Regions from separate parts of the Pseudomonas sp. MM211 genome, predicted to be linked through region 3. Evidence: predicted binding sites of a transcription regulator. Region 3 holds the regulator's gene; each other region holds the start of a gene.
The links. Region 3 encodes FliA, which starts transcription of late flagellar genes. Its sites were predicted from a motif close to CTAAAGTTTNNNNNNNNNNNGCCGNTAA; they were not measured.
Positions count from the first base shown of each region.

Region 1: K5Q02_RS16240 (methyl-accepting chemotaxis protein) is a predicted target of FliA. The motif match lies at 4,012-4,039, and genes of this name have one in related genera.
Region 2: K5Q02_RS13140 (methyl-accepting chemotaxis protein) is a predicted target of FliA. The motif match lies at 1,999-2,026, and genes of this name have one in related genera.
Region 4: K5Q02_RS12515 (flagellin) is a predicted target of FliA. The motif match lies at 3,414-3,441, and genes of this name have one in related genera.

Region 1 covers NZ_CP081942.1:3,529,562-3,535,571, forward strand. Annotated here, with positions in the region: gene K5Q02_RS16220 (response regulator transcription factor) at 1-398, shown strand, start outside; gene K5Q02_RS16225 (sensor histidine kinase) at 395-1,717, shown strand; gene K5Q02_RS16230 (NADPH-dependent FMN reductase) at 1,816-2,412, opposite strand; gene K5Q02_RS16235 (Na+/H+ antiporter family protein) at 2,652-3,974, shown strand; gene K5Q02_RS16240 (methyl-accepting chemotaxis protein) at 4,092-5,774, shown strand; gene K5Q02_RS16245 (AI-2E family transporter) at 5,868-6,010, shown strand, end outside.
Region 2 covers NZ_CP081942.1:2,874,864-2,880,873, forward strand. Annotated here, with positions in the region: gene K5Q02_RS13140 (methyl-accepting chemotaxis protein) at 84-1,883, opposite strand; gene K5Q02_RS13145 (L-talarate/galactarate dehydratase) at 2,250-3,410, opposite strand; gene K5Q02_RS13150 (LacI family DNA-binding transcriptional regulator) at 3,731-4,774, opposite strand; cobalamin riboswitch at 4,890-5,108, shown strand; gene K5Q02_RS13155 (TonB-dependent receptor) at 5,219-6,010, shown strand, end outside.
Region 3 covers NZ_CP081942.1:3,260,088-3,266,097, reverse strand. Annotated here, with positions in the region: gene K5Q02_RS14965 (chemotaxis protein CheA) at 1-446, opposite strand, end outside; gene K5Q02_RS14960 (protein phosphatase CheZ) at 458-1,246, opposite strand; gene K5Q02_RS14955 (chemotaxis response regulator CheY) at 1,266-1,640, opposite strand; gene fliA (RNA polymerase sigma factor FliA) at 1,793-2,536, opposite strand; gene fleN (flagellar synthesis regulator FleN) at 2,533-3,372, opposite strand; gene flhF (flagellar biosynthesis protein FlhF) at 3,460-4,767, opposite strand; gene flhA (flagellar biosynthesis protein FlhA) at 4,783-6,010, opposite strand, start outside.
Region 4 covers NZ_CP081942.1:2,728,856-2,734,865, reverse strand. Annotated here, with positions in the region: gene fliS (flagellar export chaperone FliS) at 1-93, opposite strand, end outside; gene fliD (flagellar filament capping protein FliD) at 96-1,514, opposite strand; gene K5Q02_RS12520 (flagellar protein FlaG) at 1,593-1,973, opposite strand; gene K5Q02_RS12515 (flagellin) at 2,054-3,217, opposite strand; gene K5Q02_RS12510 (glycosyltransferase) at 3,476-6,010, opposite strand, start outside.

The DNA of each region.
Region 1 (6,010 bases), 270 kb from region 3:
TGAAGGTCGGTGCCGACGATTACCTGACCAAGCCGTTTCACCCTGAAGAGCTGCAGTTGCGCATCCAGGCGCTGTTACGTCGTGCCCGCGGTTTGGCCAATCAGCCGCAACTGCAGGCTGCCGGCTTGCATCTGGATGAAGGCCGGCAGTGCGTCAGCCGTGGCGAGCAGGAGATCGAGCTGACCGCTGCAGAGTTTCGTCTGCTGCGCTACTTCATGATGCACGCCGGGCAGATTCTCTCCAAAAGCCACCTGGCCGAACACCTCTACGATGGTGAAACCGAGCGTGACTCCAACGTCATCGAGGTTCACGTCAACCACCTGCGCCGCAAGCTCGGCCGTGAAGTGATCGAAACCCGTCGTGGCCAGGGCTACCGGTTCTGCGGTAGCGCCGCTTGAGGTCGATTCAGCGGCGTCTGAGTCTCGGCCTGATCAGCGTGCTGTTGATCATTGGCCTGCTACTGGCACAGACCTGCCTGTGGCTGTTCGACAACAGCCTGCGCCGCTACATGCAGTCGGGGCTCGAGGAGGAGGCTCAATCGTTACTGATTGCCCTGGTACGCGGCCCTTCCGGTATCCAGCTGGATGAATCGCGGCTCAGTGCAGCCTTTCAGCGACCATACTCCGGGCTTTATTTCCGTATCGACTTTGCCGACAAGAGCTGGCGTTCACGCTCATTGTGGGACAGCGAACTGCAGCCCTCGGATATCGATGGCCTGCAGCCCGAGCTGCAAGACGGGCCACAGGGACAACTGCTGGTCGCCTACCGCGGCGAGTACAGACGCTTTGGTCAACAACTGACCATCTCCGTGGCACGCGATTACACGCCTGTTCTGGAAAGTTTTCGGCGCGTACAGCGCATCGGCCTTGGCCTGGGCCTGGGTAGCCTGGCGCTGATTCTGTTATTGCAACGCATCGCCGTCAGCCGCGCTCTGCGCCCACTGGAGCAGACCCGTGTGCAGATCGCCCAGCTGCAGCAAGGCCAGCGCTCGGAACTGGATGAGCGGGTACCCGAGGAGCTCGAGCCCTTGGTCGAGCAGATCAACCATCTGTTGGCCCACACCGAAGACACCCTGAAACGCTCGCGCAACGCCCTCGGCAACCTCGGCCATGCCCTGAAAACGCCGCTGGCGGTATTGGTCAATCTGGCCTCGCGGGACGAACTGCGTGCTCATCCAGAGCTGCGCGACAACCTGATCGAACACCTGCAGCAGATCGAACAGCGTATCGCCCGCGAACTGGGCCGTGCTCGGCTGGCCGGCGAAGCCTTGCCCGGTGCGCATTTCGATTGCAAGGAAGAGTTGCCGGGGCTGTTCGCCACCCTGGGCATGATCCACGACAGCGGCCTGGAGTTGAGTTGGCAGACTTCGCCGCCGGATTTGCGCCTGCCACGCGACCGCGAGGATTTACTGGAGCTACTCGGCAACCTGCTGGATAACGCCTGCAAGTGGGCGGACAGCCAGGTGCGCCTGCAGATCGTACAGACGGCCGATGCTTATGTGCTGAGTGTCGATGACGATGGCCCTGGGATCGAAAGCGAGCGCCGCGAGGATGTGCTGAGCCGGGGCATTCGCCTGGATGAGCAGACCGCTGGGCATGGTTTGGGCTTGGGCATCGTGCGCGATATCGTCGACGCTTGGGGCGGCACGATATCGCTGCATGACAGTGACCTGGGTGGGCTGCGGGTGAGAATCGAGCTGCCTTTGCGCGCTCGCTGAGCGCCGTAGCGAGGATTTACCCGGGTTTCGCTTCGCACTACCCAGGCTACGGGCCTGGCTCGATGCGGGGGCATCCGTCATGAATGCCCCGCCATTGCTTACATGCCGTTGGTGAAGGCCGGATCGCTCAAGTCGATATTGGCCCGCACCGGCTTCAGCGCTTCACCGTATTGAGCAAGGATGTCTAGGGTGTAGTCGATACGCGCGCGAATGCGGCTGTCGTCTTCGCTGGCCGGCTGCTCGTCATTGAGCACCTTGGTCACCTGGCGGATGATCAGGTGCTCGGGCAGGTAGTTCACGCGGCAGTTCTTGTAGCTCGAGCTGCGCAGCTCGGCGATCGGGCTACCGCCGCCAATACCCGACGATACACCCACCAGCAGACCCGGCTTGTGGGCCAGCTCGGCCTTGCTGGCATAGATGAAGAAATTCTTGATTGCCGGCCCGGCCATGCCGTTCCACTCGGGGGCGATCACCACCACCGCATCGGCACTTTTCAGGCGTTGGCTGTAATCCGGCCACGTGCCTTTGTCTTCGGCAGGCCAAAGGGGCAGGGGGCCGGTGCCCAGATCGATGACCTGGCTCAGCTCTGCGCTGGTCTTGCCCAGGGCAATCAGACGTTGACGCAGAAAATGGGCAACTTTTGCGGATTGGCTATCAGGTCGGCTTGAACCTGAGACCAGAACGATGTCGAGCATGTGGATCCTCCATGGGTAAAAGGCGTGAGGCTAACGTTCACTATCGAAAGCGCAAAGGACGTTTGTGCTATTTGCTTAGAACCGTTCTTGAGTAAGCCGTGTGAATCTGACCGTAACGCCTGGGCCGATTTTTGACACCTAGGTCAGCTTCCGGCAGAGTGCGACGCTTTTTGTGGCCTGCCGCCCCTGGCGGCCACCCCAATGGGCCGTGGCTTGCGCGGCGATTCCAGGAGCCATCAATGAACGCAGTTATCGCCGCCGTCGGCATCATGCTGATCCTCAGCCTTTGCCGGGTACACGTGGTGGTGGCGCTGATCGTTGGTGCACTGGCTGGCGGGATGATCGGCGGCCTGGGCATCGAAGGCTCTCTGGCCGCGTTCAACAAGGGCTTGGGTGGTGGTGCTACCGTAGCGCTTTCCTATGCCTTGCTCGGTGCCTTCGCCGTGGCCATCGCCAAATCCGGGCTGGCCCATGCCCTGGCCGACAAGGCGCTGGTGCTGGTCGGCCGTCAGGATGCACGCGGTGGCGGCGGCGGTTCGCTGAAGTGGATGTTGGTGGGGCTACTGCTGGTGGTAGCGATCTCCTCGCAGAATATCCTGCCGATCCATATCGCCTTCATCCCCTTGCTGGTACCGCCGCTGCTCTACGTCATCACCCGCCTGCAGCTCGACCGTCGGCTGATCGCCTGCGTGCTGACCTTCGGCCTGATCACTCCTTATATGTTCCTGCCGGTGGGCTTCGGCAATATCTTCCTCAACGAAATCCTGCTGGCCAACGTGGTGCGCAGCGGCGTGGACGTCACCGGCGTGAACGTCAGCCACGCCATGCTGATCCCGGCCATGGGCATGGTTACTGGCCTGTTGTTGGCGCTGTACAGCTATCGCCGCAAGCGCAGTTACGACCTGGCGCTGGTCGAGCGAACCGAACGCGTGGATGTCGCCTACAACCGCCGTAGCCTCGCCGTGGCGGGCATTGCCGTGGCCATCGCCTTCGGCGCGCAACTGTGGCTCGACTCGATGATCATCGGCGCGCTGCTCGGTTTCGTGGTGTTCTCCGCCTCGGGCATCGTGCGCTGGAAGGAAACCGATGACCTGTTCACCGAAGGCATGAAGATGATGGCGATGATCGGCTTCATCATGATCGCCGCTTCAGGGTTCGCCGAAGTGATGCGCGAGACGGGGGAGGTGAAAGGGCTGGTGGATGCCAGCGCCGCCTGGATCGGCGACAGCAAGGGGCTGGGCGTGCTGATGATGCTGCTGGTCGGACTGCTGGTGACCATGGGCATCGGCTCGTCGTTCTCCACGGTGCCGATCATTGCCGCGATTTTCGTGCCGCTGTGCGTGCAGTTGGGCTTCAGCCCCCTGGCCACGGTGTGCATCGTCGGCACCGCCGGCGCCATTGGCGATGCCGGCTCGCCCGCTTCGGATTCGACCCTGGGCCCGACGGCCGGCCTCAATGTCGATGGCCAGCACAATCACATCTGGGACACCGTGGTGCCTACTTTCCTGCACTACAACCTGCCGTTGCTGGTGTTCGGCTGGGTCGCCGCCATGGTGCTGTAACGAATCAGGCGCAATTTCCAGGTCGCCGCTGACGAGCTTAAGGTTTCGTTGGCGCCTGCCGATGACCTGAGTAGAAGCCTTTTCCGTTGGCTTCGCTTGGCCACAAGGAAAATAAAAATGCGCCTCACGTTGAAGTCCAAAGTCGTGCTGTTGGCACTGGTTCCCGTTCTGCTGTTCGCCTTGGTACTCAGTGGCGCTGCCGCCAAGGTGCTGTACGGACTGGCGGAGGCTGAGGTCGTCGAGACCCGCACCCGGCTTCTGGACGAGAAACGCAATGAGCTGCAGAACTACAGCTCGATTGCTCTGGGGGCTGTTCAGAGCCTCTACGATGCGGCCCCCAATGGGGATCTGAGCAGCCGCGCGCAGGCCATCGTGATTCTGTCCAAGATCAAATACGGCAAGGACGGCTACTTCTTTGGTCACGACTCCAATGTGGTCAGGCTGTTTCGCAGCGACAGCTCCGTGGATGTCGGCAAGAGCCTCAACGATCGGCGTGATGTCAACGGCGTCTATGTGAACCGCGAATTGGTGCGCGTCGCCAAAGACAACAGCAACTTCGTCAATTACTCCTCACCACTGCCTACCAACGAAGCGATTCAGGTTCCCAAACTTGCCTACAGCTATTACCTGCCAAAATGGGACATGGCCCTGGGCACGGCGATCAATCTGGACGGCGTAGAGGAACAGATCGTAGCTGTGCGTGAGAGCATCGATCAGCGAGTCAGCACCATCATCACCAGCATCCTGGTGATTGCGGTGGTGCTGCTGGTGGTCTTCGGGGTGGTCGGCGCAATTCTCGCCAATACCTTCCTGCGCCCGCTGCAGCAGATAAAAGCCAACCTCGACGATATCGCCGCTGGCGATGGCGATCTGACTCGCCGCCTGCCGGTAACCAGCCGTGACGAACTGGGCGAACTGGCCGGCTCGTTCAACCGTTTCGTCGACAAAGTGCACGCTTTGGTGCGGCAGATCGCCGACATGACTGGGCAGTTGACCGAACTGGTCGGCCAGGTCGCCGCCCAGGCGCAGCGCTCCGAACAGGCCATGGAGCGGCAGCGTCACGAAACGGATCAGGTGGCCACGGCGATCAACGAGATGTCCGCCGCAGCCCACGAAGTAGCGAAAAGCGCCCAGGGCGCCGCTGAGGCTGCCCAACAGACCGATCGTGAAGGGCAGGCGGCCAAACAGGTGGTCGACGGCAGCATCGCTCGTATCCACTCCCTGGTGGGCGACATTCGCGGCAGCGGCACTTCACTCGACAACCTGCAGAAGGACGTGCACTCCATCGTCAGCGTGCTCGACGTGATCCGCTCGATTGCCGAGCAGACCAATCTGCTGGCCCTCAATGCTGCGATCGAGGCGGCGCGTGCCGGCGAGGCGGGCCGTGGTTTCGCCGTGGTTGCCGACGAAGTACGGGCGCTTGCCAGCCGCACCCAGCAAAGCACCCAGGAAATTCAGGGCATGATCGACCGCCTGCAGAGCGGCACGCGGGATGCGGTCAACGCCATGCGCCAGTCCAGCGATGCTGGCGACATCACCAGCGAACAGGCCAACAAGGCCGGCACCTCGCTGGATGCCATCGCCGGGCTGATCGGCACCATCAATGCCATGAACGCGCAGATCGCCAGTGCCGCCGAGGAGCAGACCGCGGTAGCCGAAGAGATCAACCGCAGCGTGCACCAGATTGCTGGTGCGGTAGACAGCGTCGCCGACGAAACCCGCCAGGGCGCGCAGACGGCACGCAGCCTGGCGCAGCTGGGGCAGGGCCTGGAGCAATTGGTGCGGCAGTTCAGAATTTGAGCAACGCGGGCAAGGATGCCCTTCTCGAGAAGTTTCTCGCACTTTGTACGGGCCGCAGGAGACTAACGGGCATACCCCTCCTGTGATCCGACCATGCCCACTACCTCCCTCGAAAAGAAAACCTTCATCCTGCTGCTCGTCCTGGTGACGATCGCCTTCATCTGGATCTTGCTGCCGTTCTACGGTGCGGTGTTCTGGGCGGTGGCACTGGCGGTGGTGTTCGCCCCCTTGCAACG
Region 2 (6,010 bases), 390 kb from region 3:
CGTTTCCGGCACCGATCCCTACTGTAGGGATCGCCCCCGCACGGCTGATCCCGGCAGCAACCTTTGTTGCGCACCATTAACCTTCAGGGTTTGGCGAGCAGCCGTGAGGCGTCGAAGCCCATGCGCATGTTGCCCCAGTGGCGACCGTCGAAAATGAACGGTACGTCGATCTCGGTCATGATCTCGCCGGTGTCGCGCAGGTAGGTCTGCAGCAGGAAGCGTTGGGTGTTGGTTGCTGCGCGCAGGCCGACCGGGTCGGAGAACATGCGCTTGTTGCGGCACACCGGCAGGTCGACGGCGCGATTGCCGGTGGGCGCTTTCGACACCCAGCTGTTGTTCACCGGGCAGTAGCCTTTGTTGTCGACGATAAAGGTGACGATGCCGCCCGACGTGCCCTTGGTCAGCTTGTCGATCTCTTCCTGGCAGATCTGCGCGAAGCGCTCGGTGTAGCCGGTCATGTACTGCTTGGGATCGGTGTTGGGAATCAGCCGGTAGTTCTGGTCGAACAAGTTCACGCCCTCGCGCTGCAACGCGGCCAGGCGAACCTGCAGGATGTCGCGGCACTGGCTGGCGCGGGTGATGGCGGCATCCAGTTCGCCTTGGCCGAGCACGAAGCGGCCGAGCAGCGTCTGCACTTTTTCGGCTACGCCAGAGAGATCGCGGGTGGCGGTGGCGGAGCGCTGCATGCGCTCGTCGATGGCCTGGCTGTCGGCGTGGATCTGCGTGACCCGCTCGTTGATGCCGGTGTTGGCATCGGCCACCTGCTGGATGTGCTCGGCGATTTCCGCGAGCTTGCCGTTGGTGGATTCGAAGTCGACGATCATGCTTTCGAAATGGCCAGTGGCGCGTTCGACCACCACTTGGGTTTCCCGCGCGCTGGTGCTGATCAGTGCGGTCTGCTCGTGAGTCGAGCCCACTTCCTTGAGCATGGCGTCGATGTTCTGCGAGATGTCGCCAGTAGCGCGGCTGACGTTCTGCGCCAGGGTGCGTACTTCGTCGGCGACCACGGCGAAGCCACGGCCGCTTTCGCCGGCGCGGGCGGCTTCGATGGCCGCGTTGAGAGCCAGCAGGTTGGTCTGCGAGGATATCTGCTGGATCAGCCCGACCACCGACTTGATGTTCGAGGAGCGCTCGTTGAGTGCGGACACCAGCACGCCAAACTCGTTGAGGCTATTGGAGATGGCGCCGATATTGCCGGTCACTTCCAACAGTTCGGCGTAGGAGTCGCGCGCCATGCTGAGGTTCTGTGCGGTGGTGCCGGAGATCGCCTGAGTCTGCTGCGACACTTCTGCGATGCGGCCAACGGCGCTGTTGCTTTCGCTCATCACTTCATTGGCGAAGCGTGCCTGGTGGGTGGCACTTTCGCTGGAGTCGCTGATGTTCTTCAGCGAGCGGGCGGACTCCACGGCGATCTGCACGGTGAGTGCCTGCACATTACTGATGATCTCGCGTTGCTTGGCCAGGAAGCGGTTGCAGGTGCTGGCCAGGGTGCGGATTTCGTCGTGGGTCAGCAGCGGCAGATCGCGGGACAGGTCGCCTTCGCCGTTGGCGATTTCTTCCAGGGCGCGGGTCATGTTATCGACCGGCCGCACGATCAGATGGCGGAAGTACCAGACCATGAAGCTGACCATGCCCAGGGTGAACAGCGCACTGAGCAGCAGCGCGTTGCCGAGGGTGTCGAGCTTGGCTTCGATGCGGCTCAGCAGGGCGGCATCGATCTGCGCGGCTTGCAGTTGCTGGAGGATGTCGGCACGCAGGCTGGTAGCGACCCAGAACAGCAGACCACTGACCACCACCAGCAGGAAAAGGCTGGATAACTTCTTGGTCAGGGTATCGAAAAAGTGCATCTCGATTGAATCGTAAAGCGACTTCAACGACTGCATGCCGCAGCTCCTGGCAAAGAAAACATCCGTGGGTTTCTATTTATTCGACCAGCAGTGCAGAAGCTTTAATGGCCAGCGCAGCTTTCGGCGACGTTACGCGCTTTATCCAAGGTAGTTGTCCGCGCGAACGACGCGCAGTTTAGTGCGTCGATTCACGCAATTAAAGCGCCATCATTAGGAAAGTAAGGTTATTGACGACCGATACCGGCGCCAGGACCGGTATCGTCGTGAGTTGCATTCGCTGCCTTGGTGCCAGTGTCGCGTCACCGATCCGCTGGCGGCATTGCCGATTGCATCGAGCAGGGTGGAGGACGCTTGCCTGCGCGGCCCGATCCACCCTGCATGGCTGTGACGTCGCCGGGTGGGTTAGCCGCGCAGGCCGATCTCCACTTCCTGGGCGGTCCAACCTGCAACACGGTCGCTGAGGGACAGACCGAGACCCGGTCGCGTCGGTACCAGCATGCGCCCGTCACGGGTTTCCAGGCGCTCGTTGAACAGCGGCTCCAGCCACTCGAAGTGCTCGACCCAGGGCTCGGTGGGGTACGTCGCGGCAAGGTGCACGTGCAGTTCCATGGCGAAATGCGGGGCCAGCATCAAGCCCGCCTGTTCGGCCATCGAGGCGATTTTCAGGAACGGACTGATACCGCCAACGCGAGGCGCATCCGGCATCAGGTAGTCGGCGCCACGGGTCTTGATGAACTCGGCGTGCTCGGCAACGCTGGTGAGCATTTCCCCGGTGGCGATCGGCGTATCGAAGGCTGCCGCCAGGGCTGCGTGACCTTCGGCGTCATAGCAGTCCAGCGGTTCTTCGATCCACACCAGGTTGTATTCTTCGAACTTGCGGCACATGCGCTGGGCGGTCGGGCGATCCCATTGCTGGTTGGCGTCGACCATCAGCGGGAAGTCGTCGCCCAGGTGGCGGCGTACGGTGCTGACGCGTTCGATGTCGATAGCCGAGTTGGGTTGGCCGACCTTGAGCTTGATGCCGCCGATACCTTTTTCACGGGACAGATCCGTGTTCTTCATCAACTGATCGAGCGGCGTGTGCAGGAAGCCGCCCGAGGTGTTGTAGCAGCGCACCGAGTCGCGCTGAGCGCCCAGCAGGCGTGCCAGGGACAGGCCGGCGCGCTTGGCCTTCATGTCCCACAGGGCGACGTCGAAGGCCCCGATGGCCTGGGTCGACAGGCCGCTGCGACCGACCGAGGCGCCGGCCCAGCACAGCTTGGCCCACAGCTTCTGGATATCGCTGGGGTTCTCGCCGAGCAGTGCCGGGGCGATTTCTTTGGCATGGGCGAACTGGCCGGGGCCGCCCGCGCGTTTCGAATAACTGAAGCCAAGGCCGCGATGGCCGTCCTTGCTTTCGATCTCCACGAACAGCATGGCGATTTCGGTCATCGGCTTCTGCCGTCCGGTGAGCACCTTGGCATCGCTGATCGGGTTGGCCAGGGGCAGGAACACCGAGGCGATACGAATCCAGGCGATCTGATCCTGGTCTGCACAGCCTTGGGAAAGGGGTTGTTCGCTCACGTTGATTACCTCGCTTGACGTTTTTGTTGGTGCCGCCAGGTGGTTCAAATCACTGACGTGAATCCGGACGTTAAGCTGATTAGGTAATCATTCAAGGGAATGGGCAGAGCTTCAGGGCTGCTTCGAGGCGGAAGCGGCCGGTCGCGTAACTTGTAGGAGGGGCCGGGCGGCGATCCGCTTTAGCCGCGAGCTTTTTATCAAGGCAAACAAAGAGCTCGCGGCTAAAGCCTCTCCCACAAAAGCAGCAGCGCTCTATGTCCGCTTCCGCCCCTAAACAGCCAAAGCCGAATGAAGTAGGTGCTGGATATGTGAGTCGACTCTCACGCACTTTGCCGTTCAACAATGCTAAAGCCGGTATCGATGCGTACTTTCACCGGCTCTTCATGGGGGTGATCGAGGCGTTGCACCAGCGCACGGGCGGCCTGCACGCCGATGTCCGCGCCGTTGATGCGCACGGTGGAGAGGGCGGGGTGCAGGTGAGCGGCGCTGCTCAGATCACCAAAGCCCATCACGGCCAGATCCTGCGGCACGCGAATGCCCAGCTCGGTGGCTTCCTCGAGAATGCCGTGGGCCAGGGTGTCGGAACTGCATACCACCACATCGGGGCGTTCGCCGCCTGCCAGCAGGCGCTGCAGGCCCTCGCGGCCAAGGTTTACCGTCGCCGGCGGCGGCAGTACCACGCGAGGCACCTGGGCAATCCCCTGGCTTGCCAGTTCGCGGATCAGACTCTCGCAGCGGCGGTGGCCGCGCGGGTCATCCAGCGTCACCACGGCGAAACGGCGGTAGCCCTTGCCCATCAGGTAGAGCGCGGTGGCCACCCCGACCGCCTCGTGGGAAAACCCCACCAGCATGTCCAGCGGCCGCGGCGCGAGATCCCAGGACTCGACGATCGGAATGCCCGAGCGCGACAGGCGCGTGCGGCTGGCCTTGGTGTGCAGGGTGCCGGTCAGCACGATGCCATCGGGGCGCCGCCGCAGGATGGCGTCGAGCAGCTGTTCTTCGCGCTCGGCGCTGTAATTGGTCAGGCCGATCAGCGTCTCGTGGCCGGCTTCGGTGAGGGTGTCGATCAGCGCCTGCACCGTGTCCGAGAAGATCGAATTGGCAACCGTCGGCACCAGCAGGGAAATCAGCCGGCTGCGCTGCTCGGCCACGCCGGTGAGCATGGCTGGCACGTAGCCGGTCTTGTGCACGGCACGAAAGACCTTTTCGCGTAGTTCCGGGCGGACGATCTCCGGCTGGTTGAGGGTGCGCGACACGGTGATCGGCGAAACTCCGGCGACCTTGGCCACGTCCGCCAGCGTCGGCGGCTTGCCTGGGGCGGTAGAGGAGCGCCTGGCGGGCGCTCGATCATCGTCTCGCTGCATCCTGTGTTTCCTGGCCAATCCGGGGTCGGGCGATGTTATCCCAGCAGGCGATGCCATGCTGTATGGATCGAGGCAGCTGCATGGCGATGATTGACGGCTCGACGCTTCGATGGTCAGATGCGCGCCAGTTTCAGGTGTCCCATGCCGCCGTGCATGGGGTGAAACGGGAAGCCGGTTCGTCATTGAGAGGTCACCTCCAAAATGATCAGTCCGGCGCTGCCCCCGCAACGGTATGCGAGCGAAGCATTCGATTAACCACTGTGCCACGGCATGGGAAGGTGAATGCTTCATGACCCTCGTGAGCCCGGAGACCGGCCCGAAACTTCTGTTTGGCAAACCCGCGGTGGGCGGGCGCAGGCCGGTTTCCGTGGGCTTCGTGCGCCTGCGATTCCCTATGCGTTGTTCCCTCCGGGATTCATTCATTCCTGTTTCGAGTGGAACGACATGTCCCGATATTCCCTGTTCGATGCCCTGTCGGGCAAATCCCTGCGCGTTGGGCTGTTGCCCTGTGCGCTTCTCGCCTTGCCGGCTCAGGCTGCAGAACCAGACGAGCCGATGGCCTTGCCCTCGACGGCGATCACCGGCACTGCCGATGAATCGTCGCCGCCTGATCTGCATACGCCTACCACTTCCGGTTCGCGCCTGGGGCTCACCCCGCTGAAAACGCCAGCGAGCACCAGCAGCCTCAGCGGTGCGCAAGTGCGCGGCCGCAATAACCTCACCGTGCAGGATGCCGTGACCCGCACACCGGGTATCACCACCATTGGTACCCCAGGCAATGGTGGCACCGCGCTGTCGGCGCGCGGCTTTTCCGGGCATGCCTCGACCATGCAGCTGTATGACGGTACCCGCCAGTACATCGGCGCCGGCACCGTGACCTTCCCGGTGGATACCTGGTCGGTAGAGCGTCTCGACGTGCTGCGTGGCCCGGCTTCGGTGCTCTATGGCGAGGGCGCGACCGGTGCGGTGATCAACGTCATCCCGAAGAAGCCCTTTGCTGGTGAGGTCCGCAATCAACTGCGCTTGGGGTATGGCAGCGATGATCGTCGCCAGGCTGCGCTGGACAGCGGTGGCTCGCTGAACGACGCCTTGAGTTACCGTTTCACCCTCAACCAGCAGGCCAGCAACGGCTGGGTCGACCGTGGCGATTCCGAGAGCCTGGCGCTCAGCGCGGCGTTGCGCTGGGATGCCAGTGACGACCTGAGCTTCACCCTGTCCCACGATCATGCCGATCAG
Region 3 (6,010 bases):
TGGGCTACAGGCTGGACAGGTGCAGAGACTGCAACATTGGCAAGCGCTGCGGCAGGCGCAGGTTCGGCGAGTCGTGCCAGTGCTGCCAGTAGCTCGGGAGAGGCCGGCGTTGGCGTAACGCGCTCGCGCACTTCGCTGAACATGCCATTGACCGCATCCAGCGCTTCGAGCACCACGTCCATCAACTCGGAGTCGACGCGACGCTCACCCTTGCGCAGGATGTCGAACACGTTCTCGGCAATATGGCAGCACTCCACCAGCTCATTGAGCTGCAGAAAGCCTGCCCCGCCTTTTACCGTGTGAAATCCCCGAAAAATCGCGTTGAGCAGATTCATATCGTCCGGGCGGCTTTCCAGCTCCACCAATTGCTCGGACAACAGCTCGAGAATCTCGCCGGCCTCTACCAGGAAATCCTGGAGGATTTCTTCATCGGCGCCGAAGCTCATATGACGTGCTCCTAAAATCCCAGGCTGGACAGCAAATCGTCGACGTCGTCCTGGGAAGAAGCGACATCATCACGCTTATCGGCATGAATCTGTGGAACTTCACCATGAGACGTATTTTTTTGTTTGTTCTGCTCTACACGCAACTCTTCATGATCGTGATCGATGCCGGCAAAACGGTCGACCTGACTGGCCATTAGCATCAATTTCAGCAGGTTGCTCTCTACCTCGGTCACCAGTTGCGTGACACGTTTGATCACCTGCCCGGTCAGATCCTGATAGTCCTGTGCCAGCAAAATGTCATTGAGGTGCCCCGACAGTTTGCTGCTGTCGCGCTGGCTGCGCGCCAAAAACAGCTCGATGCGTTTGGCCAACTCACGGAAAGCCTCAGCGCCCATTTCGCGGCGCATGAAACGTCCCCAATCCTCGCTCAGGGCATCGGCTTCGCTGCTCAAGTCATTGACCAACGGCGCACTCTGCTCGACCAGATCCATCGTGCGATTGGCCGCTCGCTCGGTCATGGTCACAACGTAATTGAGCCGCTCCGTAGCGTCGGATATCTGTGAGACTTCATTGGCGTGTGGCACTCGGGGGTCGAGCTGAAAATTGACGATGGCGTTGTGCAGCTCACGCGTGAGCTTGCCGACTTCGTGGTAAAGACCACGGTCGCGCGCCTTGTTCAGTTCATTGATCAGCTGTACCGCTTCGCCAAAGTTGCCTTTTTCGAGGCTGTTTACCAGTTGGCGGGCATTGCTTTTCAGAGTCGACTCGAGGTCGGCCTCTTGAGAATCTTCGTGTTCCATAACAACCTCGCGGCAGACATCAGCCGTTGACCCGCTCGAAGATTTTTTCGATCTTTTCCTTGAGCACCTGGGCGGTGAATGGCTTGACCACATAGCCATTCACACCGGCCTGGGCGGCCTCGATGATCTGATCACGTTTGGCCTCTGCCGTAACCATCAGCACTGGCATTTGCTTCAAACGTTCGTCTGCACGCACTGCGCGCAGCAGATCGATCCCACTCATGCCAGGCATGTTCCAGTCGGTCACGAGAAAGTCAAAACTACCGCTTTGCAGCATCGGCAATGCGGTGACGCCATCGTCGGCTTCCGCCGTATTGGTAAAGCCCAAATCACGCAAAAGGTTCTTGATGATCCGGCGCATCGTCGAAAAATCATCGACGATGAGGATTTTCATGTTCTTGTCCAAGTCGACCTCCGTACAGTCCTAAAACGCCATCAGCATTCTGAAGCGCTTATAAATCGTGAAACCGGCCTGGCGGAACGCCGCAAAACTATTGCGCCCGGCTTTGCTGCGTTCACTGTGTTTTCCAGCGCCCTGCTAATTCCTTATGCGCGCCATTCCACTAACCGTGCGCGTAGGCGCGCGGCACACTGACTGTGTAATTGGCTGACCCGCGACTCACTAACCCCCAGTACCTCGCCGATTTCCTTGAGATTCAACTCCTCATCGTAATACAGCGATAACACCAGCCGCTCACGCTCCGGCAGATTGCTGATAGCGTCGACCAGCGCGGCCTGGAAACGATTGTCTTCCAGCTCATGCGAAGGCCCTTGCAGCAAGGAACTCGTGTCTTCCTGCAGCCCGCCGCTTTCGCCTTCCTGCAACAGATCGTCGAAACTGAACAGGCGGCTGCCCAAAGTGTCGCCAAGAATGCCGTAGTAATCTTCGAGACTCAATTGGAGTTCGGCAGCAACCTCCTGATCTTTAGCGTCTCTTCCTGTTCTCGCTTCAATTTTTCGGATCGCATCGCTGACCATCCGGCTGTTGCGATGCACCGAGCGCGGCGCCCAGTCACCTTTGCGCACCTCGTCGAGCATCGAACCACGGATACGAATACCCGCGAACGTCTCGAAACTAGCGCCCTTACCGGCGTCATATTTACGTGATGCCTCAAGCAGGCCAATCATGCCGGCCTGGATAAGGTCATCCACCTGCACATTGGCAGGCAGACGCGCCAGCAGGTGGTAAGCGATACGCTTGACCAGTGGCGCGTAACGTTCAATCAACTGATGCTGTGAATCTTGTGCGTGTGCCTTGCTGTACATACGGAGTCCAGAGGCTGTCGTCATACAGCCGTGTCTGCAGTCGGTTGTTGCACCAGGCGCTCAACGAAAAATTCCAGGTGGCCTCGCGGATTGGCCGGCAACGGCCACGCATCAACCTTCTGGGCAATCGCCTTGAACGCCAGCGCGCACTTCGAGCGAGGGAACGCCTCATACACCGCACGCTGTTTCTGTACGGCCTTGCGTACCGATTCGTCGTAAGGAACCGCGCCCACGTACTGCAGCGCGACATCCAGAAAACGGTCGGTCACCTTGGTCAGCTTAGCAAACAGATTACGGCCTTCCTGTGGGCTGTGCGCCATATTGGCGAGCACCCGAAAACGATTCATGCCGTGGTCACGGTTGAGGAGCTTGATCAGCGCGTAAGCATCAGTGATCGAGGTCGGCTCGTCGCACACCACCACCAGCACTTCCTGGGCAGCGCGCACGAAACTCACAACCGAGTCGCCGATGCCTGCAGCGGTATCCACGATCAACACATCGAGGTTGTCGCTGATATCGCTGAAAGCCTGAATCAGGCCGGCATGCTGCATAGGCGTGAGCTGCACCATGCTCTGAGTACCGGAGGCTGCCGGCACGACACGAATACCGCCTGGTCCCTGCAGGACAACATCGCGCAGTTCGCACTGACCGTCGATGACGTCAGCCAGGGTGCGTTTGGCCGTCAGGCCGAGCAATACATCGACGTTGGCCAGCCCCAGGTCAGCATCCATGAGCATGACGCGCCGACCGAGATCCGCCAGCGCCAACGACAAATTCACCGACACATTGGTCTTGCCAACGCCGCCCTTGCCGCCGGTCACCGCGATCACCTGTACGGGATGCATACCCATGTTATCTATACACCTTGTCTAACTTCGCTTTAGAGCCACATGGCCATTGTGCGCTGCCGGAATGACCACGGCCAACGCTTCGCCACACCTGCATGATCATCCCGCGCGTCGTGTCGGATCTTGATACAACCCGGCAAACATATCGGCCATCGTATCCTCACTCGGCTCATCCGGAGCCTGCAGGCCTACAGCACGACTGACCAACTGATGGCTACGCGGAACATGTACATCGTCCGGAATTCGCGGGCCGTCTGCCAGATAGGCTACCGGTAGACGGTGGCTAATAGCCAGACCCAATACCTCTCCCATGCTGGTTGCTTCATCCAGTTTACTCAGAATGCAGCCGGCCAGCCCACAACGCTTGTAGCTGTGATACGCCGCCTTGAGCACTTGCGCCTGGCTGGTTGCAGCCAGTACCAAATAATTGCGGGCGTTGACGCCACGACTTGCCAGGGCCTCCAACTGCATGCGCAGTGCTGGATCGTTGGCTGGCAGGCCGGCAGTATCGATGAGAACCACACGTTTGCGCACCAACGGTGCCAGCGCCTGAGTCAATGACTGACCTGGATCAACGTGAGTCACGGAAACGCCAAGGATACGGCCCAGGGTCTTGAGCTGCTCCTGAGCACCGATGCGGTAGCTGTCCATGCTCACCAGGGCGATATTCGCAGCGCCGTACTTGAGTACATAGCGCGCTGCAAGCTTGGCCAGGGTGGTGGTCTTGCCCATGCCGGCCGGGCCAACCAGAGCGATCACTCCGCCCTCTTCCATCGGCTCCTGCTTGGGTGTCTGAATCGAGTGTGCCAGGTGCGCCAACACCATGCGCCAGGCTTGACGCTGATCAGTGAGCGAGGCGACACGATCAAGCAGCGTACGTGCCAGATCAGCAGGCAAACCCATGCGCTGCAGACGGCGCCACAGGGTGGCCTGCTGAGGGCGACGCGCTTGCAACTGGCCCCAAGCCATGGAGCCCATCTGCATTTCGATCAGCTCACGCAAGCCATGCAATTCGGAACGCATGGATTCCAGAGCAGACTGGTCTACCGAAGCCGCTGCCGGCTTCTTCTGCTGACGTTCGAGCACCGCGCTCAGGCTATCGGCCGGCGCACTGCCCGGCGCTTCGGCGAACATCTGCCGATCCTTGCCAGCGTCAAGCTGGGCACGGGTGGTCAATTCAGCCTGGGCGGAAGCGATACGCGACTGCGTCTTGCGCAGTTCAGCCTCCAGGGCCGGATTCGGTTGCCGCGCCGGAGCGGGCTGAACCTGATAATCGAGCGCGGCCGTCAATTCCACGCCACCTGCCACACGGCGGTTACCGATGATGGTCGCATCAGCGCCCAGCTCATCACGAACCAGCTTCATGGCTTGGCGCATATCGGCGGCAAAAAAGCGTTTGACCTGCATGGCCCGTACCCTCGATTAGTTCTGCCCCACCGTCGCAACGATGGTGACCTGCTTGTTGTCCGGAATTTCCTGGTACGCCAGAACATGCATGCTCGGGACGGCCAACCGGGCGAAACGCGAGAGCATTCCCCGAACCGGCCCGGCCGCCAGCAGAATCACCGGCTTGCCAAGCATCTCCTGACGCTGCGCTGCTTCCACCAGGGAACGTTGCAGCTTCTCGGCCATGCCAGGCTCCAGGAGGATGCCATCCTCGGAGCCTTGACCGGCCTTCTGAAGACTATTTAGCAATATCTGTTCCAACCTTGGCTCAAGGGTGATCACAGGCAGCTCCGGCTCTAGTCCCACGATGTTTTGCACGATTGCGCGAGCCAACGAGACGCGCACTGCGGCAACCATGGCGGCGGGATCTTGACTCCGTGGCGCGACGTTGGCGATGGCTTCGGCAATGGTACGGATGTCGCGAACCGGCACCTGCTCCTGCAACAGTGCCTGCAGTACCTTGAGCAGAGTCGACAGCGAGATCAGGCCAGGAACCAGCTCTTCTGCCAGTTTTGGCGAGCTTTTCGCCAACAATTGCATCAATTGCTGGACTTCTTCATGGCCCAGCAGCTCATGGGCATGCTTGTGCAGAATCTGATTGAGGTGGGTAGCGACCACGGTACTGGCGTCCACCACGGTGTAACCGAGGGACTGTGCCTGGTCACGCTGACCGGGATCGATCCAGACTGCCTCCAGGCCGAACGCCGGATCTTTGGCGGCGACGCCATTGAGGGTGCCGAACACCTGACCCGGGTTGATCGCCAGCTCGCGATCCGGATACACCTCGGCCTCGGCGACGCTGACACCCATCAGGGTCAGGCGATAGGCATTGGGTTGCAGATCCAAGTTGTCGCGAATGTGCACGGACGGCATTAGGAAGCCCATCTCCTGTGAGAGCTTCTTGCGCACGCCCTTGATCCGTGCCAGCAGTTGCCCGCCCTGGTTGCGGTCGACCAGCGGAATCAGCCGGTAGCCGACTTCCAGGCCGACCATGTCCACCGGCATCACGTCATCCCAGCCGAGCTCCTTGACCTCCTGAGCACGCTGGGCGGGCAGCAGCTCCTGCTGACGTTGAACCTCCTGGATCTCGACTTCCTTGACCTTGCGCTGTTTGTTGGCGATCCAGTAAGCGGCGCCAGCAGCGACCAAGCCCAAGCTGATGAAGGAGGTGTGCGGCATACCGGGCACCAGGCCCATGGCGATC
Region 4 (6,010 bases), 530 kb from region 3:
TATGGCACCGTCGAGCAGCAGGCGAACAGCTTGATAGGGTGTGACTTCCTGACTGGTTTTGACACTTTTGTAGGTATCAATGGGAGTGCTCATTTTTATTTACTCTTCTGAACCACACCGGGCAGGTTGGAAAGCGTGCTTTGCAGCTGACTACTGGTGCCATTCAACTGGCCGATAAGAGATTCCATGGCATTGAACTGCGCAAGCAGCCGCGTTTGCATCTTTTCGACACGGAGATTGAGGTTCTCGGTTTGCTTTTTGATGTCGGTCCGCGTGGACTCGAGCGCTTGCATGCGCTGCGAAAGAATACCGCCCGTCTGGCTGTACGCAGCCACTTGGCCGTCCAAACGCTTCGCCAACCCTGTATCACCGACAAAGAACGAGCCTACAGCATCAAAATTGTCTTTCAGTGCAGCATCGAGCTTGGCGTCCTCGATTTTCAGAGTGCCGTCCTTTTGAGTGGTGATGCCCAGGTCCGCAAGTACCTTTACACCATCGCCACCAACGGGATTTACCAATTCGTTGCGTATTCCGCCAAGCAAATTTCGGACAGTCGAATCGCCAACCAAACCGCCTACTAACGGGGTTCCGTCCTCACCGACCTTAGTGACTCTGGTCAGATCATTACTGGTATTGATCAGCTTGTTGTAGGCATCAACGAACTTCTTGATGCCTGCTTTGACGCCCGCATTGTCCTCACCAACTTTGAGAGTAAGTGGCTTACCCTCTTCCGTTTTCGCAAGCAACTCGAAACTGACGTCCGCAATAGCACCCTTGATCGAGTTGGTTGGGCTGGTAAGCGCAAGACCGTCGATGGAGAACTTGGCATTGGCCGCCTGGACGATAAATCCGGCAGCGGAGTCATCACCCGTGGCGAGCTTATTACGACCATCGACACTGAGACCAGCAAGATCACCACTGCCGGAAACCATAACGTCCTTACCATCGCCCGTCTCGTTACCGCTAAAAACCAGACGAGACTTACCGCTGGCAGGATCGTTGATCGTGCTGACGGTAACGCCCTTGCCCTTCAGCGCGGTATTGAGCTGGTCGCGAATGCTGGCAAGGTCGGATCCTGCAGTGATCTTTACATCGATAGCGGTGCCGCTTTCACCAAGCTTGACGCTCAGGACCTCGTCGCTATCTCCGCTCTTGAACGTACCGTCGAGGGCTTTCGTCGCTACCTTGCTGGCCGAAGCGAGATTATCAACTGTCACCTGGTAATTTCCGGCTGATGCGGTTTTACCGGCGGTGGCCGTCAGCGCACTGGTGTTGGATGACGTGGCAGTGCGTTTCTCGAACAGCGTCGCGCTGTTGAGATCCTTGAGCGCGGTCTGGAACTCACCGAGCGCACTGTTCAGCTGCCCCAAGCCAGAAAGCTTGGTGGTAGTCGAAGTCGAGAGGCGGGCAAGCTGCGCCTCCTTGGGTGCCTTCTCGGCGTTGACCATCGCTGTAACCAAATCAGAGATGGGCAGCCCTGAGTTGATGCCCGTCGAAACTCCACCAATAGCCATAATCTACTCCGTCACGATATTGACGTTCATGCGTGAAAGTTCATTCAGTCCTCTCCAGCATTCAAAAACCGAGCCATGTCAGGCCTCAGCCTTGAACAGCAGACTGCGCACCTCTTCCAGACTTTCTGCCAGTCGTAATGCCTCTTCAGAAGGCAATTGGCGAATGACATCACCTGAAGCACGATCGGTCACCTTGACCACAACCCGACCACTCGAGTCATCGACGCTGAAGTTCAGGTCACGCCGAATGTTCTGCACAAAACTCTGGATGGACGTGACAGCGTTATCCACCTGTTCGTATATCTGCCCCGTATTCTCAGCAGGAGCCTGGCCCTGGCGTGCAGTAGGCAGGTCATTACCCGCTTCAGAAGAGGCCGCCGCTCCGGCATAAGCCATAGGCACAGAGGTACCTGTTGGCTTGGCCAGCACCGGCGACAAACTATTTATTGCGATGTCCATTTCTTTTACCTCGCAAGGCAAAACGGGGAGAAGCGCTATGCACTTCCCCCCGGAGTTTAAAGCAGCCTAGCCGATTTGGCTTACTGCAGGAGGCTGAGCACCGCCTGCGGCAGCTGGTTGGCCTGAGACAGGATCGCAGTACCGGCCTGTTGCAGGATCTGGTTCTTGGTCAGGTTCGCAGTTTCTGCCGCGAAGTCCGTATCCTGAATCCGACCACGTGCAGCCGAAACGTTCTCTGCGATGTTCTGCAGGTTACCGATGGTGTTCTCGAAGCGGTTCTGCACAGCACCGAGGTCGGCACGCTGCTTGTCGATCGCCTGGATCGCTTGGTCGATGACGATTACCGACTCCTGAGCGCCCTGTACAGTGCTGACGTCGATGTTGGTCATTTCTGTTTCGGTGACACCGGTGGCCGCAGTGTATGCAGGGTTGGTTGTAACCCCAGCGACAGTGCCACTTACACTCAGTGCCGACAGCGCGTTGGCAGTGCCATCGCTATTCTGACCAGAAACCAGTGTGGTAGCACCAGTGTCATCCACAAAGGCACCTACGCCGATGTTCGCATCGTTGATGGCAGTTGCAACCGACTGGCTCACTTCCACAGCAGTCGCACCGCTAGCTACAGCAACATCTACCGAGAAATCAGTACCATTGACAGTACCGGAAACGGTGATGGTACCCGAAGCGCTGGCGGTGCCAGCAGCAGCAGCCAGACTACCTTCGTAGTACTTGCCCTTCAGCGACGCAGTGCTCATCTCGTCGATCTTCACGCTGATGGTTTCGTTAGCTGCGCTACCTACCTGGAAGGTGGTGGTGCCGAAGTTACCATCCAGCAGTTTCTTGCCACCGAAGGTGGTGGTGTTGGAGATACGGTTCAGCTCTTTCTTGAGCTCGGTCACTTCCGAGTTCAGTGCCTTACGCTCGCCTTCGCTGTTCGAGCCGTTGGCCGACTGCAGGGACAGGTCACGCATACGCTGCAGAATGGTGGTCGACTGCTGCAGTGCGCCTTCAGCGGTCTGCGCCATGGAGATGCCGTCGTTGGAGTTCTTCACTGCCACGTTCAGGCCGTTGACCTGGCTGGTCAGACGGTTGGCAATCTGCAGGCCAGCCGCATCGTCCTTGGCACTGTTGATGCGCGAACCAGTCGACAGGCGCTGCAGCGAGGTGTTGAGCGCGTTGGACGAAGTATTCAGGTTGCGCTGAGTGTTCAACGACGCAATGTTGGTGTTTACGGTCAAAGCCATGATGTTTGTCCTCCATCGGACACTAACGTGTTTGCCTGGGCTTGCGACTCTGGCCTGCAATGCTCAGGCAACATTGAGTTCGCTTTCATACTCTTTATCGACCTGAATCTGCGAAGCTTTAGGAGAGAAGTTGAATTTTTTTGCGACTCCCTTGACAAGCCTGGTGCCATGACTCTTCAACCTCTTCCCAAGCAGCGTATCGGCGCTTGCTTGTAATTCTTGAGCCCGACAATAAAACCGCGTCAGACCACCGACGCCTCAGTCAGGCAACCAAGCTCGCTGCCATGCAATCAGGTTGTCCCCTTCGAGCATCCAGTCGCGCATGACCTGCTGCTGCAAGGCGTCGCCTGCGCGAGCCGTCGCGTCCAGATCAGCGACATGCATCCTGATTGCGTCTACCCAATCCCGATAACGGTTCTTCACCCTGGTCACTGGCAGATCTCCCTCGTAACTCGGCACATCACTGCAGACCACGGGAAAACCACAGGCTCCGAACTCCAGCAAACGAAGATTGCTCTTGCACTCGTTGAACAAATTTTCTTCCAGAGGAGCCACTGCCAGATCCAAATTAAGTGCTGCCAATGCCTGTGGGTAGCTATTGATGTCTACGCCGCGGTGAATTTCTTTGACGAAGGGCCGTATTTTCTCAGGACACATGCCCATGAATACCCAGTCGACTTCGTCCGCCAGAGCACTGACCACATCGGCGATCATCTCCAGATCTCCGGTGTGACTGATGCTGCCCGCCCAGCCCACTCTTGGCTTAGTGGACACCCGACGCTGCGCGTGAAGGCCTTTCCACCAAGCTACTGGAAGACAGTTCGCCATAACCCGAATGTCGTCGTGCAACCCTCTGCAGGCATCCGCCAGCGGCTGAGTCGACACGACGAAACGATCAACATATGAAAGACCACGACGCATGGATCTGAGAATGTCCCGGGGCATATGTGCACGGTGAATGCTCTTCATCGGTAGATTGGGCAGATAGTCATCGAGCTCGTAGACCTTCAAGGCACGAGACAGCGCCTGCATACGCCGCATTGCATCAATACGGTCGTCACCTATCTGGCGCTGCAAAACAATAACGTCAGGCTCGTAGCGCTCCAGATCAGCAACGTGCATCAGCCCCGAAGATATCGCCCCGTCGACGAGGCCAGCCTGTTGTAGGGCCATGAATGGCTGCATGACGCGGTAGTGCCCTGAGCCGGAGCTATCGGCGGGATGTGCAAGCACAGTCGCCAACGGTTTCCACGATGACAGTGGCCGCCACGACAACGCCGTATCGGCCAGCTTGAAGCCACCCGGCTGAGAGAGGGAAAAGTTAGGATTGTAGGCTGGGTCTCGCGCCAGTATCGGCAACCATTTGGCGTACATATCGTCATGTTCTGCCGCAGTGCCACGGGAGCTGTCGGCACGATCAAGCATCAGTTGCGAAAATGGTGTCCAGACGGTCAGATAACCTGCCTGACGCGCCTTCAGGCATAGATCGGCGCCAGCGAATCGGAACGGTATCTCACTCTCGCTCAGCCCACCCAAAGTGAAAAACAGCGCTTTTTCGACCAGCAGGCAATCATGTCCCACAGCGCTGCTGTTCTGGGCGACCTGAAGACGCTGCATGTAGCCAGGCGCATCCATGGGCTCACCGGTATACGGCCTGCCGACCGGCCCTTCCAGACCGAGGATAAGGCTGGCCTGAAAGATCTTCCCATCTGCCGAAAGCAGCTTGGCACCGACGCAGCCCACCTCAGGACGTTGACCATGGTTGAGCAGTTCATCCAGCCAGTCATCACTGATTGCGGCTGCATCAGCCGAAAGAAGCAATAGGTAATCCCCATGGGCTTGTTGGGCAGCCTGATTGATGAGGGACTGAGGCGCCTGCTGCCCGCCACCTGCAGGCAGCACGCGGATGCGTGCCTCTCCAAGTGAAGCCAGTGCGGCGAGCCATGCACTGACCTGCTCATCTTGAAAATGACTCTGGATCAACAGCAACTCGTAATTCGCGTAGCGGGTATTCTCAAGAATGCTCTCTACACAGCGCTGCAGGGGCTCTAGGCGCTCGCCAGCAACGATGAGCAGGGAAACAAGCGGTGTTTGCCCATGCCCATAATCAATCTGATAACGACCCGGCTTGGCGGAGCCGATAACTGCATTTTGGTACCCACGCTGCTGCAGATGCAGGCTAATAGCCCGCTGCTCAGCATCGCTGTCGACAAGGGCAGGTGCGTCGGTGATCAGTAAAGGCTCAGCCACATGGCCCAATCCATCCAAGCCACCCTCGCTGATCAGCCTGAGGATCAGCTCAAACTCCGGAGCTTTTTCAAAGGCGGGGTCGAACCCACCGGCCGCTACGACAACATCTCTGCGGAACAGCCAGTGCTTGGCCATCCCGGCAGGGAAACTCAACAGATAATCGAGGTTGAATGCCGGCCGAAACGCGGCAGCAAGCTGCCCCTCCTGGCGGAACATCTCATCGCAGTAGATTGCGCGACAATCAGGAGCGGTCAGCAACTCCAGCCCGGCCATCATCAGGCCTGATTGCGTCAGCTCATCTCCCGCACGCATGAGGAGACACCAATCGAAGGCTGAATCGTTCATAAGCGCATTGAGTGACGCGACATAGCCCTCGGCAGGTAAGGTGATCACTTGGCAAGGCGTAGCGCCCTGTGCAACGTCACTTAGCGGGGTAAGTACGAAAGCCTGCAGCTTCTCATAGTTGAAACGAGCTCGCTCCAAAGACGCCAGAGTCAACACCAGCGCAGCATGGTCGCCCTGATTATCCAGTATCACGACGCC